Regions from separate parts of the Hoeflea algicola genome, predicted to be linked through region 1. Evidence: predicted binding sites of a transcription regulator. Region 1 holds the regulator's gene; the other holds the start of a gene.
What was found. Region 1 encodes LexA, which represses DNA repair genes until DNA is damaged. Its sites were predicted from a motif close to TGTTCNNNNTGTGTTCNG; they were not measured.
Positions count from the first base shown of each region.

Region 2: the regulator LexA is predicted to act here: its motif matches at 6,051-6,068, upstream of OEG84_RS08180 (sel1 repeat family protein).

Region 1 covers NZ_JAOVZR010000001.1:615,032-622,871, forward strand. The annotation lists gene gltA (citrate synthase) at 1-782, opposite strand, end outside; partial or broken gene OEG84_RS25445 (ComEC/Rec2 family competence protein) at 1,429-2,388, shown strand; gene OEG84_RS03125 (ComEC/Rec2 family competence protein) at 2,528-3,628, shown strand; gene lexA (transcriptional repressor LexA) at 3,934-4,647, opposite strand; gene OEG84_RS03135 (molybdopterin molybdotransferase MoeA) at 4,746-5,957, opposite strand; gene moaC (cyclic pyranopterin monophosphate synthase MoaC) at 5,957-6,463, opposite strand; gene trpC (indole-3-glycerol phosphate synthase TrpC) at 6,465-7,280, opposite strand; gene trpD (anthranilate phosphoribosyltransferase) at 7,285-7,840, opposite strand, start outside.
Region 2 covers NZ_JAOVZR010000001.1:1,662,319-1,670,158, forward strand. The annotation lists gene glpK (glycerol kinase GlpK) at 1-1,157, opposite strand, end outside; gene glpD (glycerol-3-phosphate dehydrogenase) at 1,248-2,753, opposite strand; gene OEG84_RS08170 (AEC family transporter) at 2,870-3,826, opposite strand; gene OEG84_RS08175 (pyridoxal phosphate-dependent aminotransferase) at 4,211-5,323, shown strand; gene OEG84_RS08180 (sel1 repeat family protein) at 5,526-5,792, opposite strand; gene OEG84_RS08185 (DUF2147 domain-containing protein) at 6,264-6,605, shown strand; gene OEG84_RS08190 (glutathione S-transferase N-terminal domain-containing protein) at 6,736-7,437, opposite strand; gene OEG84_RS08195 (hypothetical protein) at 7,614-7,775, shown strand; gene OEG84_RS08200 (hypothetical protein) at 7,806-7,840, shown strand, end outside.

The DNA of each region.
Region 1 (7,840 bases):
CACAGGCAGGCGATGCCGGCGGCGATGCAGGCAAACGGATTGGCGCCCGAAGAACCGGCAAGCCTGACCGTCGAGGTCGAGGCGTTCTGCTCATGGTCGGCATGCAGGATGAAGATCCGGTCCATGGCGCGTGCCAACACTGGATTGACCTCATAGTCCTCGCACGGCACGGCAAAGCACATCCGCAGGAAGTTCGACGCATAGTCGAGATCGTTGGTTGGATAAACGAACGGCTGGCCGATATGATATTTGTAGGCCATCGCTGCCAGTGTCGGCATCTTGGCAATCATCCGCATCGAGGCGACCATGCGCTGATGCGGATCGGTGATGTCAGTTGAATCGTGATAAAATGCAGACAGCGCGCCGACGCAGCCGCACATGACAGCCATCGGGTGGGCATCGCGACGGAACCCGGTGAAGAACCGGCTCATCTGCTCATGCACCATGGTGTGGCGCGTTACGCGATAATCGAAATCTGCCTTCTGGGTGGCTGTGGGCAATTCACCATAAAGCAGCAGGTAGCAGACTTCGAGGAAGTCGCCGTGTTCGGCCAGCTGGTCGATCGGGTAGCCACGGTGCAGCAGCACGCCTTCATCGCCATCGATGAAGGTGATCTTGGATTCGCAAGATGCGGTGGAGGTAAAGCCAGGATCGTAGGTGAACGCTCCGGTTTGCTTGTACAGCGCGCCGATATCGACGACCTTTGGACCGATTGTTCCGACCTTGATCGGAAGTTCGACCTCGTTTCCGTCCATTGTTAGTTTCGCGTTCTTGTCTGCCATGGCATGTCCTTCCACAAATGCAGGCGTCCCGGCGCTTGTCCGACGCCTTGGATGACCGTCCCGGTTTAGCTATATGATTTCCGGGACCCTGCCAAGCTATGCGCAAGGCTAATTGTGCATCGCCGCATTAGAGTGCCAAGCTGTCCACCCGATCCGATGACCCAATCTAACACGTTGGAATTGCCCGTGAAAAGCGGCATATCAGTTGCGGATTGTGTGGCTCGCCATGGAATTTGGTAGTCACGCACGCGGCGTGCCATTTATGGTGGCAATTGCACCAAATACGCGTGTATTGTGTTGCGCTTGTAGCGGGGCGTGCACAATGCGGCCAAAACGCACAGAATTGGCTAACGGACTGGAGGACGGGATCAATTTTCCGTCATCCTCCGCGCTGCAGCGCCCTGATGGAGTTACTGATTTTCAACGGCTGCCGCCGCGTCTCACCGAGCGCACGGCCCTTACCGCACTGGGTTTTCGGGCCCGGTTCGGGGCGGCCGTCCTATCCGCCAACGCTGCGGAAACGGGGCGTGGATTGGTGTTTTTGCTTGTCCCGGTGATGATGGGGTTGGGCGCCGGCTTGTTCTACATGGCACCCGAAAACCCGCCGGCTCTCCCCCTTGCCACAGGCTTCCTGTCATTTCTGCTGATGGCCCTGATCACCCGTGCCGGCCACCCGAACGCTGCCTGCATTGCCGGCCTTGCGGCGGCGGCTTTTGCCGGTTCGCTGGCAGCCACCGTCGAGCTGCATGGCACCGGGCCGCTGCTCGATTCGGATGTGACGACCGAGGTCACCGGCCGCGTCGAAGCGCGTGATTTCGATGCGGGCGGCAGGGTGCGCTACCTGATCAGGCTTACCGGCACCGCCGATCCACTGATCCGCCGGCCGCCACGGCGGGTCAGGTTGGTCGCGCGATCGCCGCACAGCCCGCTACCGGTGGGAAGCCTGATCAGCGGCCGGGCACGCCTTTCTGCGCCGTCCGGGCCGGTCTTGCCCGGCGGCTATGATTTTGCTTTCGGCGCCTTTGTGAATGGCATCGGCGCGCACGGCTTTTTCTACCGGGCGCCACGGGCGGTTCCCGCCGCACCGGCAAGCCCCGGCTTGGCCGAAGCAGCAAAATTCCAATTGCGGCAACTCCGCGAACATGTCTCAGCGCGCATCCGCTCGCTTCTGCCAGGTGATCCGGGCGGCATCGGTGCGGCGCTTACAGTCTCCGACCGGCTCGGCATCAGCCAGACCACGGTCGACGCGCTGCGTGCAACCGGCCTGGCTCACATTTTGGCAATTTCTGGCCTGCACATGGCGCTTGCCGCCGGCACGCTGTTCGTCGGGTTGAGAATGGGGCTGGCGCTGTTTCCCGGGCTGGTCGAAGCCTGGCCGGTCAAAAAGGCAGCCGCCATTGGCGCCATGCTGACCGCAACCGCTTACCTGTTGATTTCGGGCGGCAGCGTGCCGACATTGCGTGCCTGGATCATGCTAATTGTCATGCTGGTCGCAGTTCTCGCCGACCGGCCGGCACTGACCATGCGCAATGTCGCGCTGGCCGCAATCCTGATCATCCTGATCTCGCCATCTGCCGTGGTTGGCCCCGGTTTCCAGATGTCGTTTGCGGCAACCGCAGCGCTGGTCTCCGCCTATGCCGCGCTGACCGGCCGAAGACGAACGCGCGAGATCGGGCGGCAACAGCGCCCACCGCTTCTTCAAACCGCCGGAGTGGCTGGCCCGGATTGTCCGGGGGCTGATCGGCTTGGCGATCACTTCGCTGGTTGCAGGCCTCGCCACTGGTCTGTTCTCGGCGCATCATTTCAACCGGGTGGCGGGAAACGGCTTGCTCGCCAACATGCTCGCCATGCCGCTGGTGACTTTCGTGGTCATGCCCTCAGGCCTGGTCGCCATGCTGACCATGCCGTTCGGGCTCGACGCCTGGCCGCTGCAACTGATGGGGTTGGGGTTGCGCGGCGTTATCGCCGTCGCCCGCTATGTCGACGCATTCGGCGGCGATCTGCTGATCGGTCAGATCCCGCTGCACGCCACCGTTGCGGCAGGCGCTGGGTTGATCGTACTGGTCATGCTGCGCAGCCGACTGCGGCTTGCGGGCACCGCGCTGATCGCCGCAGGCGCCGTGCTGGCGTTACCACCGCTGGCGCCGCGGGCTCCCGATATTCTGGTCAGCGAGGATGGCCGCCTGATTGGCCTGAACACCCCCGATGGTCTTGCCAGCAACGCCGCACGCCCTTCGGAGTTCACCTTCCGGCAATGGCAGACCGCTCTGCGCGGTCCGCAGCACCTGCCGCCAGTGCCCCACAGCACCGCTTTGATCGCCACAGCCACCGAGCCCGAAACACAGGCGGCCCATGAAATGCAGGCAAAAATTCTCGATCCGCTGATGGCCGCTGCCGCAGACCAGCCCTCCCGGTTTCAGTGCGCAAGTCGGGGAGTCTGCGCCGCGATTTACAAGCAGGCGACAATCATCGCCATTGACCGCGCCGAACTGATCGGCCCGGCTTGTGACCGCGCCGATCTGGTGATCGTCGCCACCCCTGTTTATATGAGCGCCTGCCGCTCCGGCGCGACGCTGGTCACATCGCGCAGCTTGCGTCGCAGCGGCGCCCTGGCGATTCGCATCCTCAATGTCGATCCACCAGGGTCGCCGCCGGGGATCGGTGCCAGTGCTGCCACCAGGGTAGCTTCACAGGCCGTGCGTGGATCCGGTGGTATCGGCGCTCGCGGCCGTGCTCCCAGAAAACGTCCGGTATTTGACATCGAGGCAGCCCTTGAGGGGGTCGTCAGGCCGTGGACAGTTCAGCGCTATTATGACTGGCGGACGCAAAGCTATGATTTGCCGTAATAGGCGGCTCGAACCCACATCGCGCAAAACCGGGCAGCGGTTCCGAGATAACGAATTTCTCAAGTTAATCCCGGTCCGGTCTGAGGTGCGGCCTTCAGTCGACCACGCGAACAGGCAATAAAAACAGACCGCAGCAGCAGATGCCGGCGCCATACTGTCTGGGTCCGTACCAAGGCGCCAGAATTGTCTTTCGTCCACCCGCTCATGACAGCGGCCCGGAAATCCGAGGGGATATCCGGGCCGCTTTCGTCTCAAGTCTTACCGCGCGGTTTGCGCGTCCGGCCGTTCAGCCGGGCAGGGCAGTTTTAGTGATAGCGGCGGATCAGGCCCACCAGCTTGCCTTGCACCTTGACCCGGTCCGGGCCGAAAATTCGGGTTTCATAGGCCGGGTTGGCTGCTTCCAGCGCGATCGAAGCACCCTTGCGGCGGAACCGCTTCAGCGTGGCTTCCTCGTCATCGACCAGCGCCACCACGATATCGCCGGGGCTTGCCGTCGAAACATTGCGGATTACCACCGTATCCCCATCAAAAATGCCGGCCTCGATCATCGAATCACCCTTGACCTCAAGCGCGTAATGCTCGCCCGGGCCGATCATTTCCACCGGCACGTTGATGCTGTGGGTGTTGTTCTGAATCGCCGAAATCGGCACGCCAGCGGCAATCCGGCCCATCATCGGCACTTCTGCCGTGGTCGCCGGTTCGTCATTGGCAGGGACTGCACGACGCACCGATTCCGGTTTACCGAGGCTGCCCTGGATCACGCTCGGCGAAAATCCGCGCCGCGGCTGCAAATTGTTCTGGTAGCTCTCGGGCAGCTTGATCACTTCCAGCGCCCGTGCCCGATTGGGTAGGCGGCGGATGAAGCCGCGTTCCTCAAGCGCCGTGATCAGCCGGTGAATCCCGGATTTGGAAGCAAGATTAAGCGCATCCTTCATCTCGTCGAAGGAAGGGGGAATCCCGCTTTCCTTCATCCGTTCGTGAATGAAAAGCAGAAGTTCGTGTTGTTTGCGCGTCAACATGATTCATACGTCCCGGTGCCCGAGGAGAAACAAAACCAGAACCGAAATACCATGTTCTATATGTGTTCCGCAAGAGCAGCCGAAACATTGACGGAACATCAGGGGCGCAAAACCAGCACATCGCAAGCGTCGCCAGCTATTGCCGGCGGCGCAAAAGGCGGCCGAATGATCAGGCAGCGGGCATCCGAAAATATCTTCATCAATGATGAATCCTGACGTAGCGACGGTGTTGCCTCGAGCCCGCCCTCGGGGCCCGGCGCAAGGTCCCCACGAAGATAGTCCTGGCGCTGGTCGTTTTCCGGCAAGTCTCTGGTCAGTATGGCTTTTTGGATCCGCTTCGGGGCAGGGCGTCCGCCCAGTCGTGCCACCAGCGGTTCTAGGAATAGATACGCACAGACAAGGCTCGAAGCCGGATTTCCCGGCAGTCCTAGCACCCGCATTTCACCCAGCCGTCCCGACATCAGCGGCTTGCCCGGGCGCATGGCGATTTTCCAGAAATCGAGCGCCATACCGCGCCCGGTCATGGCTTCCTGCACCAGATCATGGTCGCCCACCGAAGCCCCGCCAATGGTCACCAGCACATCGGCGCCCTGTGAAATTGCCGAATCAAGCGCCGCATCCAGCGCTTCCATCCGGTCCTCGGCGATCCCCAGATCGATCACGTCGGCGCCTGCGCCACGCGCCAGCGCCGCCACTCCAAAGGTGTTCGAGGCAATGATTTGCGATGGGCCAAGCTTCTGGCCGGGCAGGCGCAATTCGTCGCCGGTGGCGAGTATCGCCACCCTTGGCCTGCGTGCCACCGGCAGGCTCGCGTGGTTCATGGCGGCTGCAAAGGTGATCGCGCCCGCGTCGAGCAGCCGTCCGGCTTCGAGCCCCACCTTTCCCTCTGTGAAATCAACACCCGCAGGGCGGATATGCCGGCCGTCTATGGCTGCCTCGTTGATTCTCACGGTGCCGTCGCCAAGCGGTGAGACATGTTCCTGAATGACAATAGCATCGGCGCCCGCTGGCACCGGCGCGCCGGTGAAGATGCGGACTGTCGAGCCCGGCTCAAGCGTCCCGTCAAAACTGTGCCCGGCAGATGATTCGCCTTGAAGCTTCAACACGGTGCCGGCCTTCACGTCTTGCGCCCGCACCGCGTAACCATCCATGGCTGATGCCGCAAACGGGGGATGGGTGCGCAGCGCTTTGAGATCGCGCGCCAGAACCCGGTCGAAACACTCGGCCAGGCCGAGCATTTCCGGCTCACCCCGGGGGGCGGCTCCCTCGAGTATCTGCGCAAGTGCGTCGTCCACTGGCATCAGCGCCATCACTCAGCCTCCTCGGTCTTCAGATCCCAGGTTCCGGACTTGCCGCCGGACTTGGCGATCACCCTGATCCCGCCGATTTCCATGCCGCGGTCCACCGCCTTGCCCATGTCATAGATGGTCAGGCAGGCGACCGACGCTGCCGTCAGCGCCTCCATCTCCACACCGGTCTTGCCGGTCAGTTTTGCCAGCGTGCGCACGCGCAGGCCGGGCAGGGCGTCATCGGCGGTGATGTCGACGCTCACCTTGGTCAGCGCCAGCGGATGGCAAAGCGGAATCAGGTTTGCGGTCTGCTTGGCCGCCATGATGCCGGCAACCCGCGCGACGCCAATCACGTCGCCCTTCTTCATGTTGCCATCAAGGATAAGCTTGAGCGTTTCGGGCTTCATCCGCACATGGCCTTCGGCTTCGGCAATGCGCACCGTATTGGCCTTGTCACCGACATCCACCATTGCCGCCGAACCGTCCTCGGCAAGATGGGTGAGCCGCGAGGAGGTCTCATCGGCCATCTTATTCAGCCGCCGTGCGTGCGCTGTCGCCTGAAAGCAGCATTTGGGTGGCTGCCGTCACATCGGTCTGGCGCATCAGGCTTTCGCCGACCAGGAATGTCGAGATGCCGCTGCGCGACAGCCGCGCACAATCGGCGTGCGATCCGATGCCGCTTTCGCCTACCAGGATCCGGTCATCCGGCACCATCGCCGCCAGCCGTTCGGAAACGCTCAATGAGACCTCGAAGGTCCTCAGATTGCGGTTGTTGACGCCGATCAGCCGGCTATCGAGTTTGAGCGCACGTGTGAGCTCGTCCTCGTCATGCACTTCGATCAGCGCCGCCATGCCGAGCTCATGGGCTTCGTCTTCCAGCCGCTTGGCGTCGTCATCGTCCAGCGACGCCATGATGATCAGGATCGCATCCGCACCCCAGGCCCGCGCTTCGTGCACCTGGTAGATGTCGAACATGAAATCCTTGCGCAGCGCCGGCAGCTTGCAGGCCGCACGTGCCGCGGTCAGAAATTCCGGCGCTCCCTGAAACGAGGGCGCATCGGTCAGCACCGAAAGACAGGCAGCCCCTCCTGCCTCATAGGCCTTGGCCAGCGACGGCGGATCGAAATCGGCGCGGATCAGGCCTTTTGACGGGCTTGCCTTCTTGATCTCGGCAATCAGCGCATAACCGCCATCGGCATGCTTGGCCTCGATTGCGGCAATGAAGTCGCGCGGCGGCTCGGTGTCGGCTGCGCGTGCCTTGATCTCGCCAAGCGGCAGCTTGGCCTTGGCAGCGGCGATCTCTTCGCGCTTGTAGGTTTCGATTCGTGTCAGAATATCGCTCATTGGCTCAGCCCGCCTTTGGTGCAGGAGCATGAGCTTGCGACACACTGACCAGTGTGTCGAGTGCTGCCAATGCCGCACCACTGTCAATTGACTGGTTGGCCAAGGTAATGCCGTCAGCCAGCGTTTCCGCTTTGCCGGCCACCACCAGCCCGCCGGCAGCATTCAGCACCGAGATGTCGCGGTAGGCGCCGGCTTCGCCCTCGAGCAGCCGCTTAAGCGCCTTGGCGTTATAGGCGCCGTCGCCGCCCTTCAGCTTGGCCAGCGGCACCCGCGTCAGGCCAAATTCTTCCGGGGTTGTTTCAAACGAACGGATCTTGCCGTCTTCCAGCGCTACAATTTGCGTCGTTCCGGTCGTGGTCATCTCGTCCAGCCCGTCGCCATGCACCACCCAGACCGTTTCCGATCCCAGATCACGCATCACTTCGGCCAGCGGCTGCAGCCATTCGGGCGCAAACACCCCCAGTAACTGCCTCTTGACGCCGGCCGGATTGGCGAGCGGTCCCAACAGGTTGAAGATTGTTCTGGTGCCAAGCTCGACCCGGCTCGGCCCGACATGGCGC
Region 2 (7,840 bases), 1.0 Mb from region 1:
GTCTGGTAACAGACCGCCTCCAGCGCCGCGCGTGCAAATTCCGCAGGCCCAGTGTTCCGGGTCATGCCGTAGATCGCACCGCGCGCCTCGGCGTCCCAATGCGGCGCGCCGAGCCCGGTAAACGCCGGCACCAGATAGACATCCTGCGTCGGATCGGCTTCTGCCGCCAGATCACCGCTGTGTTCGGCCTTCTTGATCACCTTGATGCCGTCGCGCAGCCATTGCACAGCGGCGCCAGCGATGAAGATCGAGCCTTCCAGCGCATAGGTGACCTTGCCGTCCAGCCGGTAGGCGACGGTGGTCAGCAGCCGGTTTTTCGATCGCACCATGTCCTCGCCTGTGTTGAGCAGTGCGAAACATCCCGTTCCATAAGTTGATTTCAGCATGCCCGGCTCGAAGCAGGCCTGGCCGATGGTCGCCGCCTGCTGGTCGCCGGCCACGCCAAGGATCGGGATTTCCGCCCCGAACAGCTTCTTGTCGGTAACGCCGAAGTCAGCCGCGCAATCCTTCACTTCCGGCAGCATGTCGGCCGGAATCCGCAGGATCTTGAGCAGTTCATCATCCCATTCCTGCGTGGCAATGTTGAACATCAACGTGCGCGAGGCGTTAGTGGCGTCGGTGGCAAACGACTTGCCGCCCGTCAGTCGCCAGATCAGGAAGGTGTCGATCGTGCCGAAACACAGTTCGCCCCGTGCCGCCCTGGCCCGCGTGCCTTTGACATTGGCCAGCATCCACGAAAGTTTGGTACCGGAAAAATACGGATCGAGCAGCAATCCGGTCTTGCGGGTAAATGTCTTTTCAAGGTCCTGGCGCTTGAGTTTTTCGCAATAGGAGGCGGTGCGTCGGTCCTGCCAGACAATCGCATTGTGGATCGGCTTGCCGCTCTCGCGTTCCCACACCACCACGGTCTCGCGTTGGTTGGTAATGCCGATTGCCGAAATGTCCGACGCCTCAATGCCTGCCTTTTTCAAGGCCTGCTTGACCGTCAGCAGCACGGTTTTCCAGATTTCCTCGGGATCGTGCTCGACCCAGCCCGATTGCGGGTAGTATTGGGTAAATTCCTTCTGGCCGACACCAGCGATCCGCATCTCGCCATCAAACACGATGGCGCGGCTCGACGTGGTGCCCTGATCGATCGCCAGAATGTAACCGCTCATGCTGTCCTCCCAAGAATTCCCGCAGGTCGCTTGTTCCGGCATTTGATCCGGATTCGCCAGCCAGCGAAAGGCCCCCGCCTTTCAGCGATGTCAGGCCGCGCGCTTTTGCGCCATATAAGCTTCAAGTGCGTCCACCTGCGCTGGCTCGAGCCGAAGCCCGCGCTTGGTTCTCCGCCAGAGCACATCAGCGGCTTCCATCGCCCATTCATGCGCCATCAGATAATCGATCTCGGCTGTATAGAGACCGTAGCCAAAATCTTCACCCAGATCCGCCATCGAACTCGCCCTGCCCAGCAACAGCCGCGCCTTGGTGCCGTACTGGCGCACATAACGCCGTGCCTGCATGGCCTCGAGGAACGCATAATCAGCGTGAAGCCGTGCAACCTCTCCCTCGAAATCACCCGCTGGAAAATCGCCACCGGGCAAGGCGGCGCGATGGGTCCAGGGCGCAGACTTCTTGCCGAGCCGCGCCTCAATCAGTTCCAGCATGGATTCCGCCAGTTTGCGGTAGGTGGTGATCTTGCCGCCAAAGATGTTGAGCAGAGCGGCGCCCTCGTCCGGGTCCGCCTTCAGCACATAATCGCGCGTGGCTTCCTGCGCAGCACTCGCGCCATCATCATAGAGTGGCCGCACACCGGAATAGGTCCAGACGATGGTCGACCGCTCCACCGGTTTTTCGAAATACTCGCTTGCCGCTGCGCACAAATAGTCGATTTCACCGTCGGTGATCTTCACGTTTTTCGGATCACCGGTATAATCCCGGTCGGTGGTGCCGATCAGGGTGAAATCTTCCTCATAGGGCAGCGCGAAGATGATCCGACCGTCGCCATTCTGGAAGATATAGGCGCGGTCGTGACCGTGCAGCTTCGGCACCACAATATGGCTGCCCTGGACCAGCCGCACATTATGCGCGTCGTTACGCCCGATAACGCCCGACAGGATCCGGTCGACCCATGGTCCGCCGGCATTGACGATCAACCGCGCATGGACGACTTCGCGCGCACTGGTGGCGCGATCGGCGATGGTAACTTCCCAGACACCATCCTTGCGTTCTGCGCCGACAACTTCGGTACGGGTACGAATGTCGGCGCCCCTGTCAGCGGCGTCGCGGGCATTGAGCACCACCAGCCGGGCGTCGTTGACCCAGCAGTCGGAATATTCGAACCCCTTAGAGAACAAGGGTTTGAGCGGTTTGCCGACAGGCGACGTCTTCAGATCGACGGTCTTGGTGCCGGGCAGCAATTTGCGGGTGCCGATATGGTCGTACAGAAACAGCCCGAGCCTGAGCAGCCAGGCTGGCCGCATCTCCTTGTGGTGCGGCAGCACGAAGCGCAACGGCCAGATGATGTGTGGTGCATTCGACAACAGCACTTCGCGTTCGCTCAGCGCCTCGCGCACCAGCCGGAACTCGTAATATTCGAGATAGCGGAAACCACCATGGATCAGTTTGGACGACCAGGACGACGTGCCCGATGCGAGGTCATTCATTTCGGCGAGAAACACCGAATATCCGCGCCCAACCGCATCACGGGCGATACCGCAACCATTGATGCCCCCCCCGATGACGAAAACATCATAGAGTTTGTCATGTGCCATTGGGCTCTCCGGCTCGGCGAATTTCCATACATTATTTCTAATGTGAACCCATTGCGAATGTCAAAAGAAAACAAACGAAACCGAAATACCAATTTGTGCAGTGCGACTTTTCGCACTCACAACATCAGGTCGGCAATGAACAGCCACACCCCGGTCGTCACCGCCGACAGCGCAGTGCCGAGCGTCATCGAGCTCGACGCCAGCCTTTGCCCGGTTCCGAGCCGGCTGGCGATCAGCCAGGAATTGACCCCGGCCGGCAGCGAAGCCGCGGCCACAGCGATCTTGACCTGAAATTCCGGCAGGCCCGCAAGCATCGCCAGGCCCAACGCCAGCGCCGGCATCAGCAGCAGTTTCAGCGACACCAAAGACAACGCCTGCCTGACCTGGCCGCGGATCCCGTAACCTTCAAGCGAAGCGCCCATGGCAAACAACGCAACCGTACCGGCAACGCCGGCCAGGCTGGCAACCACCCGGTCAACGACGCCGGGAAGCACGAACCCGGTATAGCGGGCAAGCACCCCCGCCAGAATTCCGATAATCAACGGGTTGGAAAAAAGCTGGCGCAGGAATTGAACCGACAGCGCAGACAGGTTCGCGGGACTTGTTACCGCACCGTCACGCCTGAGCGCCCATTCATAAAGCAGTATCGACGCCGCCATCATGATCGGCATGTGGATCGAGACGATCTGCGACAGCACTGCCAATCCTGCTTCGCCATACAGCCCGGTGATGAACGGGATGCCGAGCAGCACCAGATTGCCGAACCCCGCCGAGAGACCGGCGACAACCCCGGAGCGCGCATCGCGGCCAAAGCCGGCGCGGATCGTCAGATGAGCAAATCCCCAGGTTATGAAAACGGCGGAGAAATACACCGCCCACAACATCCAGGGCGCGCCATGATCGAAGCCCAAAGTTGAAATGGTGCGAAACAGCAACAACGGCAACGCGATGGTGAAAACGAAATCCGACAGCCCGTCACCAGTCTCCGGCTTGATCAGCCGAAAGCGGGTGGCTGCGAAGCCAATGGCAATCAGCGAAAAAACAACGAGGATGGTTTCGGCAAAGACGGGCAAGGTGGATGGACTCAGTGGCGATGGCGAAGGCTTGATGTTTAGGCCAGACACGGCACCGCGCAAGCCTCGCGCGTCACAATTCAACGCCCGGCAGTTCCGGCCCATGATCCTAACATACTCTCATTGACGGCCATGCAGCGGAATCACGCGAAAGCGCCATTCGCGCGTCAAGGTTTGCCCATTTACCGCAAGCGGCATCCGCAGACCGCGTCGATGGTCATCCTTCATGAATATTCGTTCGGGAAATGGCGGATCGGAGATCGAACTACGTCACGCTGATCTCCCGAAGCTCGACGCCGTCCCTTTAGCCGCGTGCGGGCGCTTGATACCGGCCAATTATGGCGTTACGGCTCACCTGCCCTTTGCCTAGCCCGGAGCCTTGCCATGCCCGCCTTCAGCCGCTTTACCGCTCTTGCCCAATCGCTGCCGCCGACCGTGCCCTTTGTTGGCCCGGAAACCCAGGAGCGCGCCCGGGGTGAAAGTTTCATCGCCCGGCTTGGGGCCAATGAAAGTGGATTCGGCCCCGCCCCATCAGTGATCCAGACGATTACCCGAGAGGCAGAGCTTTGCTGGCGCTACGGGGATTCGGAAAGCCATGACCTGCGCCACGCGCTGGCCGCTCATCTTGGGCTTGGCGCCGACAATCTGGTGGTCGGCGAAGGCATTGACGGTTTGCTGGGACTCCTGGCGCGGCTGATTGTCGAGCCCGGGACCTCGGTGGTCACCTCGCTCGGCGCCTATCCAACTTTCAATTTCCATGTCTCAGGCTTTGGCGGCAAGCTGGTCACCGTCCCCTACCGCGAAGACCGCGAAGATCTCGACGCGTTGCTTGCGGCCGCCCGCCGCGAAGACGCAGCGCTGGTCTACCTCTCCAATCCCGACAACCCGATGGGCACCTGGCACAGTGCCGACGATATCGTGGCCTTTGCCAGGGCATTGCCCGAAACCACGCTGCTGGCGCTTGACGAAGCCTATGGCGAAACCGCGCCGGCCGCAGCGCTTCCGGAGATCGCGACCCTGGCTGACATGCCTAACGTGCTGCGGTTTCGGACCTTTTCCAAGGCTTACGGGCTGGCTGGACAGCGTGTTGGATATGTCATTGGCGTGGCGGAAACGGTGTCCATGTTCCACCGTGTGCGCAATCATTTCGGGGTCAACCGGCTCGGTCAGTCCGCGGCCCTGGCAGCTCTTGCCGATCAGGCCTGGCTTGCCGACGTGGTGGACCGGGTGGTCAAAGCGCGGGACCGCATCAGTGCGATCGGCCGCTCTCACGGTTTCAAACCGATCCCATCGGCCACGAATTTCGTCACATTGGATTGCGGCGCCGGTGTCGAGCGCGCAAAAATGATCCTTGATGAATTGGCTAAACGCGGCGTCTTCATCCGCATGCCTAGCGTAGCCCCACTCAATCGCTGCATCCGCGTTTCCACCGGACCGGAAGCCGAACTCGCTATTTTTGAGAGTATTCTGGCCGAGGTGATGACCGATATCGGCTAGGCTGTCGCCGCTGCGGCTCGAAAATTGGGCGGTTCGCGCCGTAGACTATTGCCGTGCTTCAAAGAACAAGCGCCGCAGGTCGTTAAGGACGCGCGACGCTATTCTGATGCCTGTCGGTGTCGCCTGATGCTCAAGCGCGTCCCCGTCCCCACGGGGTCGACTTCCATTCCCTGAGGCGCTTTTTGCGCCATTGGCAAGAACATCAGTGCATAGTCATCCATTCGCGGGCGGCGCGCAGTGCCGCGGCCAGCTCAGACTTGCTCATGCTTTCAGACAATTCGGCGCGCAACGTAGCGGCTCGGTCGGAACCCTTGATGGCGGCAATGTTGAGCCACTTGTGGGCGGCAATGTAATCGACCGCGCATTCGCGCCCCGTCGCATACATCAGACCCATTTCGCAAAACACATCTGCCTTGGCTTCGCCGCCGATGCTGGCCTGATCTTGATCTCGAATTTCATAAAGTGCCATTGGTTCTGTCCCTGTAAAGTTTTGATTTCGTTGTCCCTGTCAGCTCCTGAGAAGCCGTCTTCAATTTGCTTGCGTCCGGTTAGGCCCGGCGCTGTCTTGTTGGATTGAAGTGTGCCGTGATCGGCTAAAAGGCGCGTTAAATTGCATGCTTAACTGGAGACGAACAAAGTTCAAACGCTTGGTAAATTTGCGATTTTGTTAAACATCCAAACCCTTGGATTCCGGTCAAAGCCGACAAATCGGTCTCTCAAACGCCACCGGAAAAAGAAACGAACGGCTAACCAAACATCCATTGCAATTTCTGAAAATCCGATCGATCTCCGCAAGATCGGGTTATTCATTGATCGTTAATCGCCCCCGAAACACACCGGGGCAGTGCCATCCTGTCGTCGAAATCCCAGTTTACCTTTACGTAAATGCAAGCTAAGTAAGAAATCGCCCGAACCGGGCGTGAATTCTGGGAGGAAAGACATGATTCGCAAACTGATTACCGCTGGCGCACTTGTCGCCGCCATGACAGCCCCGGCCTTGGCAGACCCGATCGAAGGCGCTTGGAAAACACAAGCCGGCGACAACGCCATGATCAGCAGCTGCGGAAGCTCGTTCTGCATCAAGCTTACTTCGGGCGATTATTCCGGAAAGTCGATCGGCAAGATGAAGGCCGACGGCAGTGGCAAGTATTCAGGATCCATCACCAAGCCATCCACTGGCAAAACCTACTCAGGCAGCGGCAAATTGTCAGGCAACAAGCTGAAGATGACCGGCTGCGTTCTCAAGATTCTGTGCGAAAGCCAGACTTGGAACAAGCTCTGACACCCCGATAGCGGCCCTGTCCGCCAGATCGCGCGTGCGCGTCTGGCAGTGTGGTTACACCGGAACGGGGGCTCTTGGCCCCCGTTTTCGCATCCAAATTTACTGCCCGGCGGAAACCGCGGTCAGCCGTTCACCGGGCCTTTTGCCCGAACAGCACCTTCTGCGCATCCTTGTCATCGCCCAGAGTCTTGCGGTATTCGATGCCGATCTCGCATCCCCTTGCCACCGCCGGCCGGGCCAGCAAGGTCTCGAACCAGCGCTTGAGATCGGGAAAATCAGCCAGATCCTGTCCTTGATTCTTGTGCGGCTTGACCCAACCGAAACAGGCCATGTCGGCAATCGAGTAATCACCCGCCAGAAACGCACGGCCGGCCAGCCGCCGGTTCATCACCCCGTAAAGCCGGTTGACCTCGTTGGTGTAGCGGTCAATCGCGTAAGGCACCTGCTCGGGCGCATATTGGCGAAAATGATGCGCCTGCCCTGCCATCGGACCGAGCCCGCCCATCTGCCAGAACAGCCATTGATCAACCTCGACCCGTGCGCGCTCGTCGGTCGGGTAGAATTGAGCGAATTTACGGCCAAGGTATTGCAGGATAGCGCCCGATTCAAACACCGAGATCGGCTCGCCGCCAGGACCTTCAGGATCGATAATAGCCGGCATCCGGTTGTTGGGTGAAATCGCTAGAAATGAGGGCTCGAACTGTTCACCCTGGCCGATATTGACGTAGTTGACCCGGTAGGGAACGCCCAATTCCTCAAGCAGAATCGTGACTTTCCAACCATTCGGCGTCGGCCAGTAGTAAAGTTCGATTGCCTTGTCCTGCACGCTCATCAGCCATCCCTTCCATGCTCCTTGCAAGATGTGGAACGCTTCGCCGCTCTTGGCAAGCGCTGCCCCCATCCGACCGGGCACACGTTAACGTGTTTGAACGGCAGATGAACGGACACCTCAGGCGCCGTTCAGCCACGTCATGCGATTGTCTCCTCAACATCAGGGGATCGACACACATGACCACTCTAGCCCGCCGCTTCATCATCGTCTGCCTGATCTTCGTGATCTTCGCACTTCTGATGGCCGCTGCTGTCGCCAATTCCGAACGCACCACCTCGGGTTGGCACAACGGCGCAATTGAAGCCTGCACTTTTCGCTTTGGCGCGCGCTGCAACTAACCCCGCTGAATTCCCCAAGAGGATTATGCCTTGTCCAACCGAACATATAATTCCCTGTCCATCCT